Regions from separate parts of the Rhizobium sp. SJZ105 genome, predicted to be linked through region 3. Evidence: riboswitches for the same ligand, from Rfam matches in the RefSeq annotation. Region 3 holds a riboswitch; each other region holds the start of a gene.
The links. A riboswitch is a leader RNA that binds a small molecule or an ion and turns the genes downstream of it on or off. The one in region 3 is predicted to bind cobalamin.
Positions count from the first base shown of each region.

Region 1: it holds a riboswitch for cobalamin, as region 3 does, so the genes downstream of both, FB593_RS15330 (DUF1636 family protein) here and FB593_RS10365 (ABC transporter substrate-binding protein) in region 3, are expected to answer to the same signal.
Region 2: it holds a riboswitch for cobalamin, as region 3 does, so the genes downstream of both, bluB (5,6-dimethylbenzimidazole synthase) here and FB593_RS10365 (ABC transporter substrate-binding protein) in region 3, are expected to answer to the same signal.

Region 1 covers NZ_VIUP01000004.1:86,324-91,009, reverse strand. Annotated here, with positions in the region: gene cobN (cobaltochelatase subunit CobN) at 1-939, opposite strand, end outside; gene cobW (cobalamin biosynthesis protein CobW) at 945-1,982, opposite strand; gene FB593_RS15330 (DUF1636 family protein) at 1,979-2,365, opposite strand; cobalamin riboswitch at 2,520-2,735, opposite strand; gene cobO (cob(I)yrinic acid a,c-diamide adenosyltransferase) at 2,862-3,479, shown strand; gene FB593_RS15320 (cobyric acid synthase) at 3,481-4,686, shown strand, end outside.
Region 2 covers NZ_VIUP01000001.1:291,483-296,168, forward strand. Annotated here, with positions in the region: gene FB593_RS01500 (VOC family protein) at 1-297, opposite strand, end outside; gene FB593_RS01505 (TolB family protein) at 490-1,320, shown strand; cobalamin riboswitch at 1,449-1,635, shown strand; gene bluB (5,6-dimethylbenzimidazole synthase) at 1,733-2,449, shown strand; gene FB593_RS01515 (DUF2865 domain-containing protein) at 2,519-3,619, opposite strand; gene FB593_RS01520 (NADP-dependent malic enzyme) at 3,755-4,686, opposite strand, start outside.
Region 3 covers NZ_VIUP01000002.1:261,473-266,158, forward strand. Annotated here, with positions in the region: gene FB593_RS10355 (ABC transporter ATP-binding protein) at 1-368, opposite strand, end outside; gene FB593_RS10360 (FecCD family ABC transporter permease) at 365-1,393, opposite strand; gene FB593_RS10365 (ABC transporter substrate-binding protein) at 1,390-2,421, opposite strand; cobalamin riboswitch at 2,586-2,822, opposite strand; gene FB593_RS10370 (GNAT family N-acetyltransferase) at 2,862-3,740, opposite strand; gene argE (acetylornithine deacetylase) at 3,952-4,686, shown strand, end outside.

The DNA.
Region 1 (4,686 bases), on a different contig from region 3:
ATCGGAAGGGTTGAGACCGCGCGCATTTTCCGCCCAGCCTTCCCGTCGCGTCGTCGCCATAACCACCTGAAACACCGGCACGCCGAGGCGGTCAAACAGGGTTTTACCGCTGTCGTCCATCTGACTGGCAAAAGCCGTGGCGGCGACGATGGCGGCGGGCTGGAGTTCGGGCAGTACGGTTTCGAGAAAGCGGATCGCCTCCCCATCCTTGAGGCCGCTGACGAAAATCGGCAATGGCGCAAAACCGCGCTGAGAGAGCGCGTTAAAAAGCGCATCCACGGGCGCCGCATCGGCCGCAAGAAGCATGGAGCGGTAAAAGAGAATGGGAAGGACAGCTGCACCGGCGGGAAAACCGGCGCAGGCTTCCGCCTGATCCACGACGCCTTTACCCGGCCGGTAAAAGCCGGCTTTCGGCAGCGGTTGAGCCTCGATATCTGGCCATGCGCCACCACTTACAAGGGCAGCAAGACCAATGGCAAGCCGGTCCATATTTTCCCGCCCACCCTCGCGGAAGAAGGCGAGGACGGACGCCAACGTCTGGCGATCAACAGTCGAGGCTGCTTCGAGCTTTTCGTCTCTCTCACTGCATTCACCCGGCAGGAGCATAAGTTTTATGCCACGTCGCCGCGCCATCGTGCTGAGCTGATCGACGCCATAGCGCCAGCGTTCCGCGCCGCCGAGAATCCGGATAAGGATGACACGGGCATGTTCGGCCGTCTTTTCGATCCACAGATCGACCGACATCGGATGCCGAAGCTCGGAGAGGTTGGCGGCGGACAGGGACGGAAGCGCGCCCTCTGCCTGCCGCCATGCCTGTTCCAGCCCGGCAAGATCGCTTGCCGAAAAAGACAGCATCACCACATCCGATCGCGGCTGGTTGAGATCAACCGGCTCGATCAGGTCGTCCAGAGACGAAGATGTGGTGGCGAGAATGTGCATTTCTATCAGGCGGCCAGCATCTGTTCGATCTTTTCGCGGTTGAGGCCCTTTTCGCCTATGACGACGAGGCGGCTGCGGCGCTCTTCACCGGCCGCCCAGGGACGGTCATAATAATGGTTGACGCGGCTACCGACTGCCTGCACCTGCAGGCGCATCGGCTTGGTGGATACTTCGACGAAACCTTTGATGCGCAGAACATTTTCCGCAGCCGCCGTCTCGGCGATACGAGCCGCCAGCGCTTCCGGATCGGTCACGGCCGGCAGGTCGATGACGAAGCTGTCGAAATCGTCATGTTCGTGGTCGAGTTCACCATCGTGATGGGTGCGGCGGTTTTCGATATCCTCTTCAACCGCAAGACCGAGGCCGATCAGCACGGCCGGATCGATGACGCCATTCGAGGCGACGACGATCTTTGCGGCCCGCGGCAAATGCTCGAGAATATGAGCCTTCGCCTTTTCCAGACCGGCGCTATCGAGCAGATCCGCCTTGGTCAGCACGATAAGATCGGCACAGGCGATCTGGTCCTCAAAAACCTCTTCGACCGGATCGTCGTGATCTAGGGCTTCGTCATTTGCGCGCTGGGCGGCAAGGGCTTCCATGTCATGCGCCACCTGACCCTCGGAAAGGGCAGCGCCATCCACAACAGCCACAACAGCGTCAACCGTCACGCGGCTCTTGATGGCCGGCCATTGAAATGCCTGCACAAGCGGCTTGGGCAGGGCAAGGCCGGAGGTCTCGATGAGGATATGCTCCACCTTCGGCTGGCGGCTCAGAATCTGCTCGATGGCCGGCTGGAAATCATCCGCCACCGTGCAGCAGATGCAGCCATTGGCCAGCTCAACGATGTTTTCCTCCGGGCAGCTCTCAATGCCGCATCCCTTTAGGATATCCCCATCGATGCCGATATCACCGAATTCGTTGACGATGATGGCAAGCCGCTTGCCATCAAGCTTTTCGAGGAGACCGCGCAGCAGCGTGGTTTTTCCAGCCCCCAGAAAGCCAGTGACGATGGTGCAGGGAACGCGGTCCAGAAGGGTGCTCATGATCTCTCCTCGGTAAAATCGAATGGGGGAATGCGCGCCACCATGCCGCGCTTCAATGTGTCGGGGCGGCCGCGCCAGGGCATCAGGCCATCTGGGGAGGCGGCCAGCATTTGCGCGCCCGTGAGCAGGTCTTCCGCGTCGTTGGGCGTCAGCCCGCCGAATACATAGGACCAGCCATCGGCACCGCGCAGCACGGCACTGAGGCCGCGTTTGCAATTGGCAAGGCAATTGACGGAGCGAACATCGATGCCGGAGTCACGCGCTTTTGCGATGGCAGCTTCCGCAAGGATGGTGCCGGGGCGCGGCTCCGCATTGGGATCGGTGTCGTCGCGACAGCTTCGGCAGACAAAAACGACCACGCCAGAAGCTGTGTTGGCTTCCATTGTCCCGTCCGCACAAGAAGATGTTGTGGTAATATCCAAACCGTTCCGCTTTCCGCGCCTTTAAACTCATCGGGGTGCGGATGTCGAAAACAGCGCACTGAAAAGCGCGGCTGCAAATCAATTCGACCGGCTGACCGGAGCACCCCGCCCGGGAGACGTTTTTTCCTGAAACGGCAGGTCTCCTGGCTTGCGGCTTTAAAACACCCTGCACCACCTTCCCGGGCCAATTTTATGGTCCAGTGGCTTCATAGTGCGGGCTTACCGCTTACAGTTGCGGGGGCAGCCACGGAATGACCCGTTATGGGGTGGAACCGTGTTCCCTCTTAGCTTTTCCCGTTGCCGGGAAAAGACCGTCAGTGCCTTACCCTTAGGCTGAACGGGCGTGACGGTCAATGCTGCCGGCTTGTCGATTGCCGGGTGCGGCAAATTGAGTATAGTCGCCGCTCCGAATGGCGGGGCATACGGTCCCGCGCCGCTGGACGAGAAGGAAAACGCGATGACACGCGATATCAGCGACAGCGAAGCCGAACGCCACCGGCAGAAAATGGTCAACCGCAAGACGGTTCAGGATGCCGAAGTCGCGGAAAAGACGATCGAAAAAGGTCTGCTGATGATCAATACCGGCCCTGGCAAAGGCAAATCCACGGCCGCTTTCGGCCTTGCTTTGCGCATGCTCGGCACCGGGCGGCGGGTCGGCGTCGTGCAATTCATCAAGGGCGCATGGTCGACGGGTGAACAGCAGGCCCTGACTTTGTTCGGCGACAGGGTGGAATGCCGCACCATGGGCGAGGGGTTTACCTGGGACACGCAGGACCTGAAGCGCGATGTCGCGGCAGCTACAAAGGCCTGGGAGGAAGCGAAAGCACTGATGGCCGACGAAACGATCGGATTGCTGGTTCTCGACGAACTGAACATTGCGCTCCGCTATGATTACCTGCCGCTGGAAGAGGTCGTCGAAACGCTTTCCAACCGTAGATCCGATCTGCATGTCATCGTTACCGGCCGCAACGCCAAACAGCCGTTGATCGACGCTGCCGACATGGTGACGGAAATGACCCTCGTCAAACATCACTTCAAGGCGGGCGTAAAGGCGCAGGCCGGGATAGAATACTGACATGACTGCACGTGTGCTGATGTTTCAGGGAACCGGCTCGGATGTCGGCAAATCGCTGATGGTTGCTGGCCTTGCCCGCGCCTTCGTCAGGCGTGGCCTGTCCGTCATGCCGTTCAAGCCGCAGAACATGTCGAACAATGCGGCGGTCACTGCCGATGGCGGCGAGATCGGTCGCGCGCAGGCGATGCAGGCGCGGGCAGCAGGCGTTCCGCTGTCGGTTCACATGAACCCGGTGCTTTTAAAGCCGCAGAGCGAAACCGGCGCACAGGTCGTCGTACAGGGTAAAATTGTCGGCAATGCCAAGGCTGCCGATTATCAGCACATGAAAGCCGGGCTGATGCCGCGTGTGCTGGAGAGCTTCGAGCACCTGAAACAACAGGCCGATCTGGTGCTGGTGGAAGGGGCGGGAAGTGCTTCCGAAATCAACCTCCGCGCTAACGACATCGCCAATATGGGTTTTGCCCGCGCCGCAGATGCTCCCGTGATCCTGATCGGCGATATCGACCGGGGCGGGGTCATCGCCAGCCTCGTGGGCACAAAAACTGTTCTCGAACGTGATGATGCCGCGATGATAGAGGGCTTCATCGTGAACCGCTTTCGCGGTGACCCTACGCTGTTTTCAGACGGCATGCGGATGATCGCGGAAAAGACCGGCTGGGCGTCCATCGGGCTATTGCCGCATTTTTCCGATGCTGCGAAATTGCCAGCGGAGGACGCCCTTGGGCTTACCGGCCCGGCGCAACAAAAGCCCGGCGCGAAAATCCGCATTGCCGTGCCGATCCTGCCGCATATCTCCAATTTCGACGATCTGGATCCGCTCGACATGGAGCCGGATGTGGAACTGATCCGAGTGCGGCAGGGCGAGACCATTCCCGCCGATTGCCGGCTGGTTCTGCTCTGCGGTTCGAAATCCACCATAGCTGATCTCGCCGTGCTGAAAAATGCAGGCCTCGACATCGACATCAAGGCACATGTGCGCCGCGGCGGTTATGTTCTCGGTCTCTGCGGCGGATACCAGATGCTTGGAAAAACCGTTGCCGACCCTGACGGCATCGAAGGACCACCAATGACGGTCGAGGGGTTGGGCCTGCTGGATGTGACGACGGTTTTGACGGGCGACAAGAGGCTCGTTTCCGTGCAGGGACAGAGTTTCGACGGAATTCCATTATCCGGCTATGAAATGCATGTTGGCGAGACGACGGGTGCT
Region 2 (4,686 bases), on a different contig from region 3:
CAGACTTTTGATGATGCGAAGCCCGTGGCTTTTGCAAAGCGCGTGCAGCGCGTCGGCGTCGCTGACCAGCATATGCGCCACATTGAAGGGGGCCGGTTTGTGCGTCGACTGCAATGTCAGGTGCAACTCGGCATTACCTTGTTTCAGGATCATGAAACCGACAGGGTTGCCGTTTTCGAAGGTCTTTTCGAAGCCCAGCACACGGACATAAAAGTCATGGGCCTTCTCGATATTCTTGACAGGAAGCATTGCGGCGATCCGACCGAAGCGGATGCCGTGATCGGCGATGGTGTTCATCGCGGAACCTCGGATCTGGGAGAAACGGGCAGGGGTGCGGGCGGTGCCGGAACGCTGCTGTTTTTTCCTATTTGAATTTGCAGGGCGGTGCCTGCGGCAATAGGATCATAATCACGGCGGTGGCGGATGCAAACGGAATGTTTGCGCCATTCAACGCTCCACGCCAGACGATCGACAGGCCCGGGAGGCAGCATGCGCAGTTCCATCGAAATCTTCAACATCCGCACTCGGCAGATGCGGGTGGTCTGGCAGACGCCGGAGCTGTTCGAGGCTCCGAACTGGTCGCCGGACGGGAAATACCTGCTTCTGAACTGCGACGGTCTGCTTTATCGCCTGTCACTTGCCGGCGACCCTTCGCCGGAAAAGGTCGATACTGGCTTTGCGACAATCTGCAACAATGACCACGGCATTTCGCCTGACGGTTCGCTTTATGCCATTTCCGACAAGGTGGAGTTCGGCAAGAGTGCCATCTATCTGCTGCCTTCGACGGGCGGAACGCCGCGTCTGATGACTAAGAACCTTCCGTCCTACTGGCACGGCTGGTCGCCGGACGGGAAAGGTTTCGCCTATTGCGGCATTCGCGATCAGGTTTTCGATATTTATTCCATGGACATAGACAGCGGCGTTGAGACACGCCTTACCCATGGTGAGGGCCGCAATGACGGGCCGGATTATTCGCCGGATGGAGAATGGATCTATTTCAACTCCAGCCGCACCGGCCAGATGCAGATCTGGCGCGTGCGGGTGGATGGCTCGGCCGTCGAGCGCATCACCGACAGCGCCTACGGCGACTGGTTTCCGCATCCGTCTCCCAGCGGTGACAAGGTCGTTTTCATCTCCTACGACGCCGAAGTCTTCGACCATCCGCGCGACCTCAACGTGCGCGTGCGGCTGATGGATATGGATGGCGGCAATGCCGAAACGCTGTTTGACCTTTTCGGCGGGCAGGGAACGATGAATTCGCCCAACTGGTCACCGGACGGGGATGAGTTCGCTTATGTGCGGTATTTTCCCGTTGGGTGATGCGGTAGGGAGTGCTTCAGCCGGCGCGCGTCGGCGCGGCGGCTGAAGGCCGCAATACGCAGGTGAGGTGGCCACGGTCACATTGCCGCATCGCTGCGCAAGATACTTGTATTAGCAATCTTTGTTGCTCATAAGCTTCTTCGTCAGGTGCCTGCCCTTTAGGGCGGGAGAATCGGGAATCCGGTGCAAGACCGGAACGTGCCCAGCGCTGTGAGGCGGATGCCCTTTTTCTTGATGCCACTGAATCCATTCGGGAAGGCGAAAGTGGGCGGATGAAGCCGAGTCAGAAGACCGGCCTGACAGGATAGACCAGACCGCGTGGACGGCGGCAGGTTGTTGCAGCAGCGCGTCGTGCAGGTGAAAACCGGAGCCGGTTTTCGTGGCGGCGCGCCAGCATTGTTGGGGATAGACGATGCCGACCGATCCACTCGCGACCAGTTCGCTCGACGCCGATGCATTCGATCACGCGCTTTCGCCCGCCTATCCGTTTTCCGAGGGTGAGCGAGAGGCGATCTACCGTGCCATCGAAACCCGCCGTGATGTGCGCGACCAGTTCCTTCCGGATCCATTGCCGGAAGATGTGGTCGAGCGCCTGCTGAAGGCGGCGCATTCCGCGCCCTCGGTCGGTTTCATGCAGCCGTGGAATTTCACGCTCGTCACTGACGGTGCGGTCAGGCAGGCAGCCTGGGTTGCCTTCAGCCGCGCCAATGGCGAGGCGGCGGCGATGTTCGAGGGGGAGCAGCAGGCGCTTTACCGCAGCCTCAAGCTTGAGGGCATCCGCAAGGCGCCGCTCAGCATCTGCGTCACCTGCGATCCGACGCGTGGCGGCAAGGTGGTGCTGGGCCGTACCCACAATCCGCGCACCGATGTCTATTCCACCGTCTGCGCCATCCAGAACCTCTGGCTTGCAGCGCGCGCCGAAGGCATCGGCGTCGGCTGGGTCAGCATTTTCCACGATAGCGACATTCGCACCATTCTCGAGATTCCCGACCACATCGAGATCGTCGCCTGGCTATGCCTCGGCCGCGTCGATACACTTTATACCGAGCCGGAACTGGCGGTGAAGGGGTGGCGCCAGCGCGTGCCGCTGGAGGAGCTGGTGTTTCGCAATCGCTGGGGTGGACGGTAAAGAGAAGACGCGACCGTCTTGTGAGTGAGACAGAGCGTTGCCAACTCCATACCGTGTGCCTGATGGGAGCTATTGCTGCGGCTGAATGCCCTTCAGCGCCGGGTTCTTCAGGTCGATCCGGCCTGTCTGGTCGGGCAGGAATTTAGGGCCGATGACGCGGACCCTGCTGTTGTTCGGGTCATAGTCGCGTTCCGGAACCGGTTGTTCCGGCGGCTTTGCGGCCTGCTGCAGTTCGGTGGGTTTTTTGGAGGTGTCACCTTGCGGTGATGGAATGGTCGTGATGCTTGAATAGGGTTTCTCAGCTTCCGGCCGCGCAGCCTCCTGCTGCTTCATCTCCTCGTGATAGGCGGCCATGTTGCAGGCGCAGCCTGGGGCTTTGGTTGAGGCATTTCGATAGGCAAAGGCGGTCGGCAGGTCCTTATAGGGCTTTCCTGTTTCAGCCGAGACCATGTCAGCCGTTTCCTGCTCCGTCATGGAGTGGAAATAAAGCTCCGTCTGCGTACCCGGACACATTTTCTGGCATTGTTCGGCCTGCGCACGGAAATCGAGCGGCGAGGCATTGGAAGCGATGGGGAAGAACGAGCCGTCGCAGGTGCGCACGCACAGCGTCCTGAGCCCGCCTTCAGCAGCGGCATTGGGGTAGGGCGAAAGCCCTGCCTGTCCCGGCGGATTGCTCTGTTCGCCGAAGGCGTCGGGGTAACGTGTCACATCGGGTGCCGTCGGCTGGCGCGCTTCCGTTTCCGGAATGGCGCTGCAGCCATTGGCGTCGAGTGCGGCGAGAATGCGCTGGCGTCTGATGTCGCTATCATCGCTGCCCTGGGCCGCCATGGCATAGTCGCGGTCACGGATGATGGCATCGCGTTCGCTCTGCGCATCCGCCATCGCGTCGCTGATCTCTGCGCAGAGTTCGGCATTCGGGCTGCCATAAACGGTGACGCTTGCGGATGAACAGCCGTAACGGCGCAGATCGTTCCTGATCCTGCGGATCTCGATGTTCTGGCGGGTGAGCGCATTGGCGTAACGCCGTACCTCGGCGGTGTTGCCGATGACACGCGGCGGTTCGCGCAGCTGCGCATAAAGCGTATCGCAGACCTGATCCGCGAAAGCAGCGGCCGGGGCGATGAAAACAAGGGGAAGCAGGAGGCCGATAATGCTGCGGCGCCGGGTCAATGGTGCGATCCGTTCGATGTCCCCGGCCGGTGGCGAGGGTGTTATGCTTCGGGAAATCCGTGTTTCAGGAAGATAACATAAGCTGTTGCCGCAATGCGGCAACAGCATGTTCAAAACTGCGTTAATACGCCTTCATCACACCGAAGGGTGCGATGCCTGCACGACGGCAAAGGCCGCCATGTTGACAACGCCGCGCGAGGTGACGCTGGGCGACAGGATATGGGCGGGAAGAGCCGTGCCAAGCAGGATGGGGCCGACATGCAGGCCCTCCGTCAGCGTGCGGGTGACGCCGAGCGTGATGTTTGCGGCATCGAGGTTCGGGAAGACCAGCAGGTTCGCTTCGCCGGTCAGCACGCTGTTGGGCATGGCGCGCTTGCGCAGCGCTTCCGAAAGTGCCGAGCCGCCCTGCATTTCGCCGTCCACTTCCAGTTCGGGTGCCGCTGCCTGCACGATCTTCAGGGCGCGGCGCATCTTGCGGGCGCTTTCCGAATCGCGCGACCCGAAATTGGAGTGGCTGGCGAGCGCGATCTTCGGCGTGATGCCGAAGCGGCGGATTTCCTTTGCCGCGAGAATGGCCATTTCGGCCACTTCTTCGGAGGTCGGATCGTTGTTGACGAAGGTGTCGGTGAGGAACAGCGCGCCCTGCTGGGTGATGAGCAGGCTGAGGCCTGCGAAAGAGCGAACGCTTTCCTGCTTGCCGATGATCTGGTTCACGTCGCGCAGGTGCCGGTCGTAGCGGCCTTCCAGACCGCAGATCAGCGCATCCGCCTCACCACGCTTCACCGACAGCGCGCCGATGACCGTGGAGTTGGTGCGCACGATGGTGCGGGCCGCCTCCGGGTTGATGCCGGCGCGGCCGACCAGGGCGAAATAATCATCGACGTAGTCGCGGTAACGCGGATCGTCTTCGGGATTGACCACCGCAAAATCGGTATTCGGGCGGATACGCAGGCCGAAGCGCTTCAGGCGCGTTTCGATGATCTGCGGGCGACCGATGAGGATCGGGATGCCGGTGCCTTCTTCCAGAAGCACCTGTGCGGCGCGCAGCACGCGCTCGTCTTCGCCTT
Region 3 (4,686 bases):
AGCGCCGCATCGACGATGGCGTCGTCCTTTGGCGACCATGCGGAAAGCGGGCCGAGATAGGGCGTGCGCCCCAGTTCCACGGCCTGTCGCGCGCTGATGCGCTCGGTGGTTTCGGCCTGCTGCTCCACAAAGGCCAGCCTGCGGGCAAGTTCGCGCCGCCCGAATGTGGCAAGCCGTTCCTCACCAAGCATGACATGACCCCGACGCGGCATGCGAATGCCGGCCAGCATGGAAAGCAACGTGCTTTTGCCCGAACCGTTCGGCCCGATGATACCCAGAAACTCGCCCGTGGCGACCTCCAGCGAAACACCGCGCACAATGTCGAGATTGCCGGCATGGAAATGCAGATCATGGGCGGATAATTTCATGACCGGCCTCTCTTCTGCCCGAGAATAAAGGCGAAGGCGGGCGCGCCGACCAGCGCAGTGATCACGCCGATCGGCAGCACCTGCCCCGGAATGACGGTGCGCGAGAGGATATCTGCGATGATCATGAAAATTGCACCGGTCAGCGCCGTCACCGGCAGCAACATGCCGTGGCGAACGCCAACGAAGATGCGCGCCGCATGCGGGATGACGAGACCGACGAAGCCGATGGAACCGACCAGCGACACCATGACTGCCGTCATGACCGCCGAAACCGAGATCAGCACCGCATAGACCCGGCGCACTGGAATACCGAGCGAAGCTGCTGCCTGACCGCCGAAAGCGAAAGCATCAAGCGCGCGTGCGTACCAGAGGCACACCCCAAGACCCGCAATACTGACCGGCAAAGCCAGCCAGACATCCGGCCAGCGCACGCCCGAAAGATTGCCCAGCAGCCAGAACATGATGCCGCGCGCCTGTTCGGCATTGGCGGATTTGGTGACGATGAACGACGTCATGGCGTTGAACAGTTGCGAACCGGCGACCCCCGCCAGGATGATGGCGCTGTTGCCGTGCCCTGCCCGCACCGCCAGAAGGCTGACAAGCGAAAAAGCCACAAAAGCCCCGATCAGGGCGCCGGCCGGCATCGTCAGGAACCCCGCTCCGAAGCCCAGAAGCGCCACGGCCACGGCCCCGGTTGAGGCGCCTGCGGAAATACCGAGGATATAGGGATCGGCGAGCGGGTTGCGCAGAAGTGATTGAAGCACCGCACCGGCCAGCGCCAGCGAGGCGCCACAGCACGCGGCAACAACGGCGCGGCTGAGGCGGTAACTCCAGACGATGCCCTCATCCAGCGGCTCCAGCGGATAACCCGCATGGAAGACACGATTGGCAATGGTCTTTGCCACCACGTCGAACGGAATGGCAGTCTCGCCGATGGCCGCACCGGCCATCAGCGCGACGAGCAGCAGGGCGAGTGCGGCAAAAGCCAGACCCGCCCTGCCAAGATTGACGGAAAGACCGTTCACTTGGCGAGACCGGCTGTGGAAATCGCCTCGGCCAGCGTTTCAATGCCTTCGATCGTGCGGATGGTCGGGTTCATCGCCTGCGCGTCCATTTCGAAGACATGGGCCGCCTTGACGGCGGGCATGATGCTGGCAACCGGATCGGTAGCAAGGAACTTGAGCTTGACGGCGACGTCATCGGCGGGGAAACGCCGGCGGTCCATCTTGCCGGCAACGATCACGGACGGATTGGCCTTGGCGATGGTTTCCCAGCCAACAGTCGGCCATTCCTCATCGCTTTCGATAACGTTCTTCAGTCCGAGCGCGGACATGATGTAACCCGGCGCACCATTGCGGCCCGCCACGTAAGGATCGATATCCAGCTCGGCGCTGGAGAACCAGAAGACTGCTGAAATCTTGCCATTCGCCGAAGCGATCTTGGCGCGGGCGGCTTCCTCACGCTTTTTCAGGTCGGCAACGACTTCCTCGCCGCGATCCTGCACGTTGAAAATTTTCGCAAGGTCGCGGACCTCCTGGTAGATCAGGTCCATGGTGAAAACGGACTTGCGCACGCCGTCGCCGCCGCCGGAATTGTCCTTGCCCATGCAATCGGCAGGGGAGGTATAAACGGGAATACCGAGTTCGGCGAATTGCTCCGGTGTTCCGACAACGCCTTCGGGACCGATCTGCCACTGGAACTGCGTCGTCACGAGGTCCGGCCTCTTGCCAACCACCGCCTCGAAGCTCGGATCATTGTCGGCAAGCCGCTCCACCTTGGCATTGGCGTCTTCGTAACCCTTCAGAACCGGGCCGATCCACAGCGCCGTGCCTACCACCTTGTCGGCCACGCCGAGCAGATAGAGAACCTCGGTCGTGCTCTGGCCGACCGATACTGTGCGGGCGGGCGCCTGCTTGAAGGTGATTTCGTGGCCGCAGCTATTGATCGTCAGCGGATAGGCGGTTTCGGCAGCCTGAGCGGCACCGGCGGGCAAGGCCGCTAATGCGACAGCCAGAAGACCGGCGGAAACCGGCAGGCGTTTGAAATGAAACATATGTTCTCCAGTCTAAATAAAGTGGCGTGATCCGCAGGCCGCGCGTCAAAACGCGTAGTGACAGAGCGACAACAAGTGTGGAGATGGAGAACGGGACTCTAAATACGTTTCCGCGGACGGAAAGGTCATAATCAGCTCCTCTTCCGGGCATCCCCGCCCGTAACGATGGTCAATATTATGACGGCAGGTCTCCTGGCTCACGAATATGCGCCGTTCATCTGCCTTCCCGCACCTTGAAGGGTGCAGTGGCATGACGCTTTTCAGGCGTCACGAGGATGAGCGGCAATCCGCTTACAGTTGCGGGGGCAGCCACGGCATTGGGCGATAGAAATCACCCGCACCATGTTCCCTATTAATCCCTTTGCCCTTCGGCTTCAGGAACCGTCGCTTTCTGACATAAGGGGCAAGCGCCGGGGCGTCAATTGCGATAGTGCTGCAGCTCAGCACAAAGACGGACCCGCCAACGCGAAAATTTTTGTAGCGCCGGAGGGCGCCGGTTGAGGTGCGTCTTTGGACATGGTGGTAAGGGTTTCAATCACCACCAAGCCGGATTGCGCAATAAAATCAATAAAGAGATTGTTGTCGCTGATGGTGTCGAGACGCACCAGCTCATCGTCAAGATCGGTAAAATGCCGCCTTACGAGTGCAATCGCATCCATGTCCGCACCCGCAACGACCGGACCGATAATGTGGCCCCGCCCCGCCGCACGGCGCAGCGCAAAAGCGGTAAGACGGTCCGCCTCAAACACACCGTAACCCGCATTCTGCGTCAAAAGTCGCTGCAAAACGTTCCGGCGCGAAACGCCAAAAGCCGCCCGGTCTAGTTCCACCACATCAGTCAGATGACCTGCGGATAACGGCTCTATTCGTTGTTTTCTGCCGGGCGGCGGTATCTCGAAAAGGCAATTCGCCCTTCCCCGGAACAGATATACTTTTTCCGTATCACCGGCAAAACCCAACCTTGAAAACAACCGCCGCGACGCTCCCGTCGCGTTCAACCGCAGGGAGACAGTGGGAAATTTCGCGACAAGTTTCTGCACCAGCCATGGTGCTACGCCCTGCCCCTGCAAACGGGGCGAAACAATGACCATGCCGAGCGTCGCAAACCCCTGATCATAGGGAAAGAGCATCGCGGTTGCGACAACACGGTCGATCTCATCGAGCGCAGCGAGACCCACGCCGCATTGCCGCAGAAAACACCATTCATTCGCGTGATATCGCCATCCGACGGCCATGGAGAGTGCATGCAGATGATCGGCATCCACGTCCGCGATATCCACGGTCCGCAGCTCGAAACTATCGACTTTGAGCAGGTCCATAACCAACGGCCCTCATCCCCTACGGCTCAGAACCTTCATCCGGTCCCGGCCTAGCCCACGACATCCGACGGTAGCCGGTTACGCCAGCACGAATTTTCTGAAAGCACTGGAAGGTCACAACAATCTACCGAAATCATTCGCATTTCAGCAGATAAACGTCGCAGTCCATTCTAAGCTTTCGGGATGACAATCCGGTCAGCGGAGACGACCATTGAACGCAATCGAAATCCTTGAGCGTCTCGTCGGTTTCCCGTCGGTCGTTGGAACCGCCAATGGCGATATTGCCGGCTGGATCGCCGATTATCTTGAAAGCCACGGCGCGAAAGTATCGCTGCTTGCGGGACCGGAGGGCGACCGCGCCAACCTCTTCGCCACCTTCGGCCCGGCCGATCGCGCCGGATATGTTTTGTCCGGCCATATGGATGTCGTGCCCGCCAGCGAGCCGGAATGGTCTTCCGATCCCTTTACGCTACGGGCGGAAAATGATCGTCTCTACGGGCGCGGAACCACCGACATGAAGGGTTTTCTGGCTACGGTTCTCGCCGCGGCGCCTGCATTTTCGCGCATGGCGCTGAAACGTCCCGTGCATATCGCCTTTTCCTATGACGAGGAGGCGGGTTGCCGTGGCGTTCCGCATCTTCTCGCCAGATTGCCTGAACTTTGCGCCGCACCGGCGGGCGCAATCATCGGCGAGCCCAGCAATTTGCGGGCGGTTCGTGCACACAAGGGCAAAGCAGCAGCTCGCATTACCATCCGTGGCCGTTCCGGCCATTCGTCCCGGCCTGATCAGGGGGTGAATGCCATTCACCTGATGACCGGTATCATGGCAAAGGCCGTAGAGACGGCACATGAGCTGACGAAAGGCCCCTTTGAAGCGACTTTCGAGCCACCCTACTCCTCGCTGCAGATCGGCACGATGAAGGGCGGCCAGGCGATCAACATCATC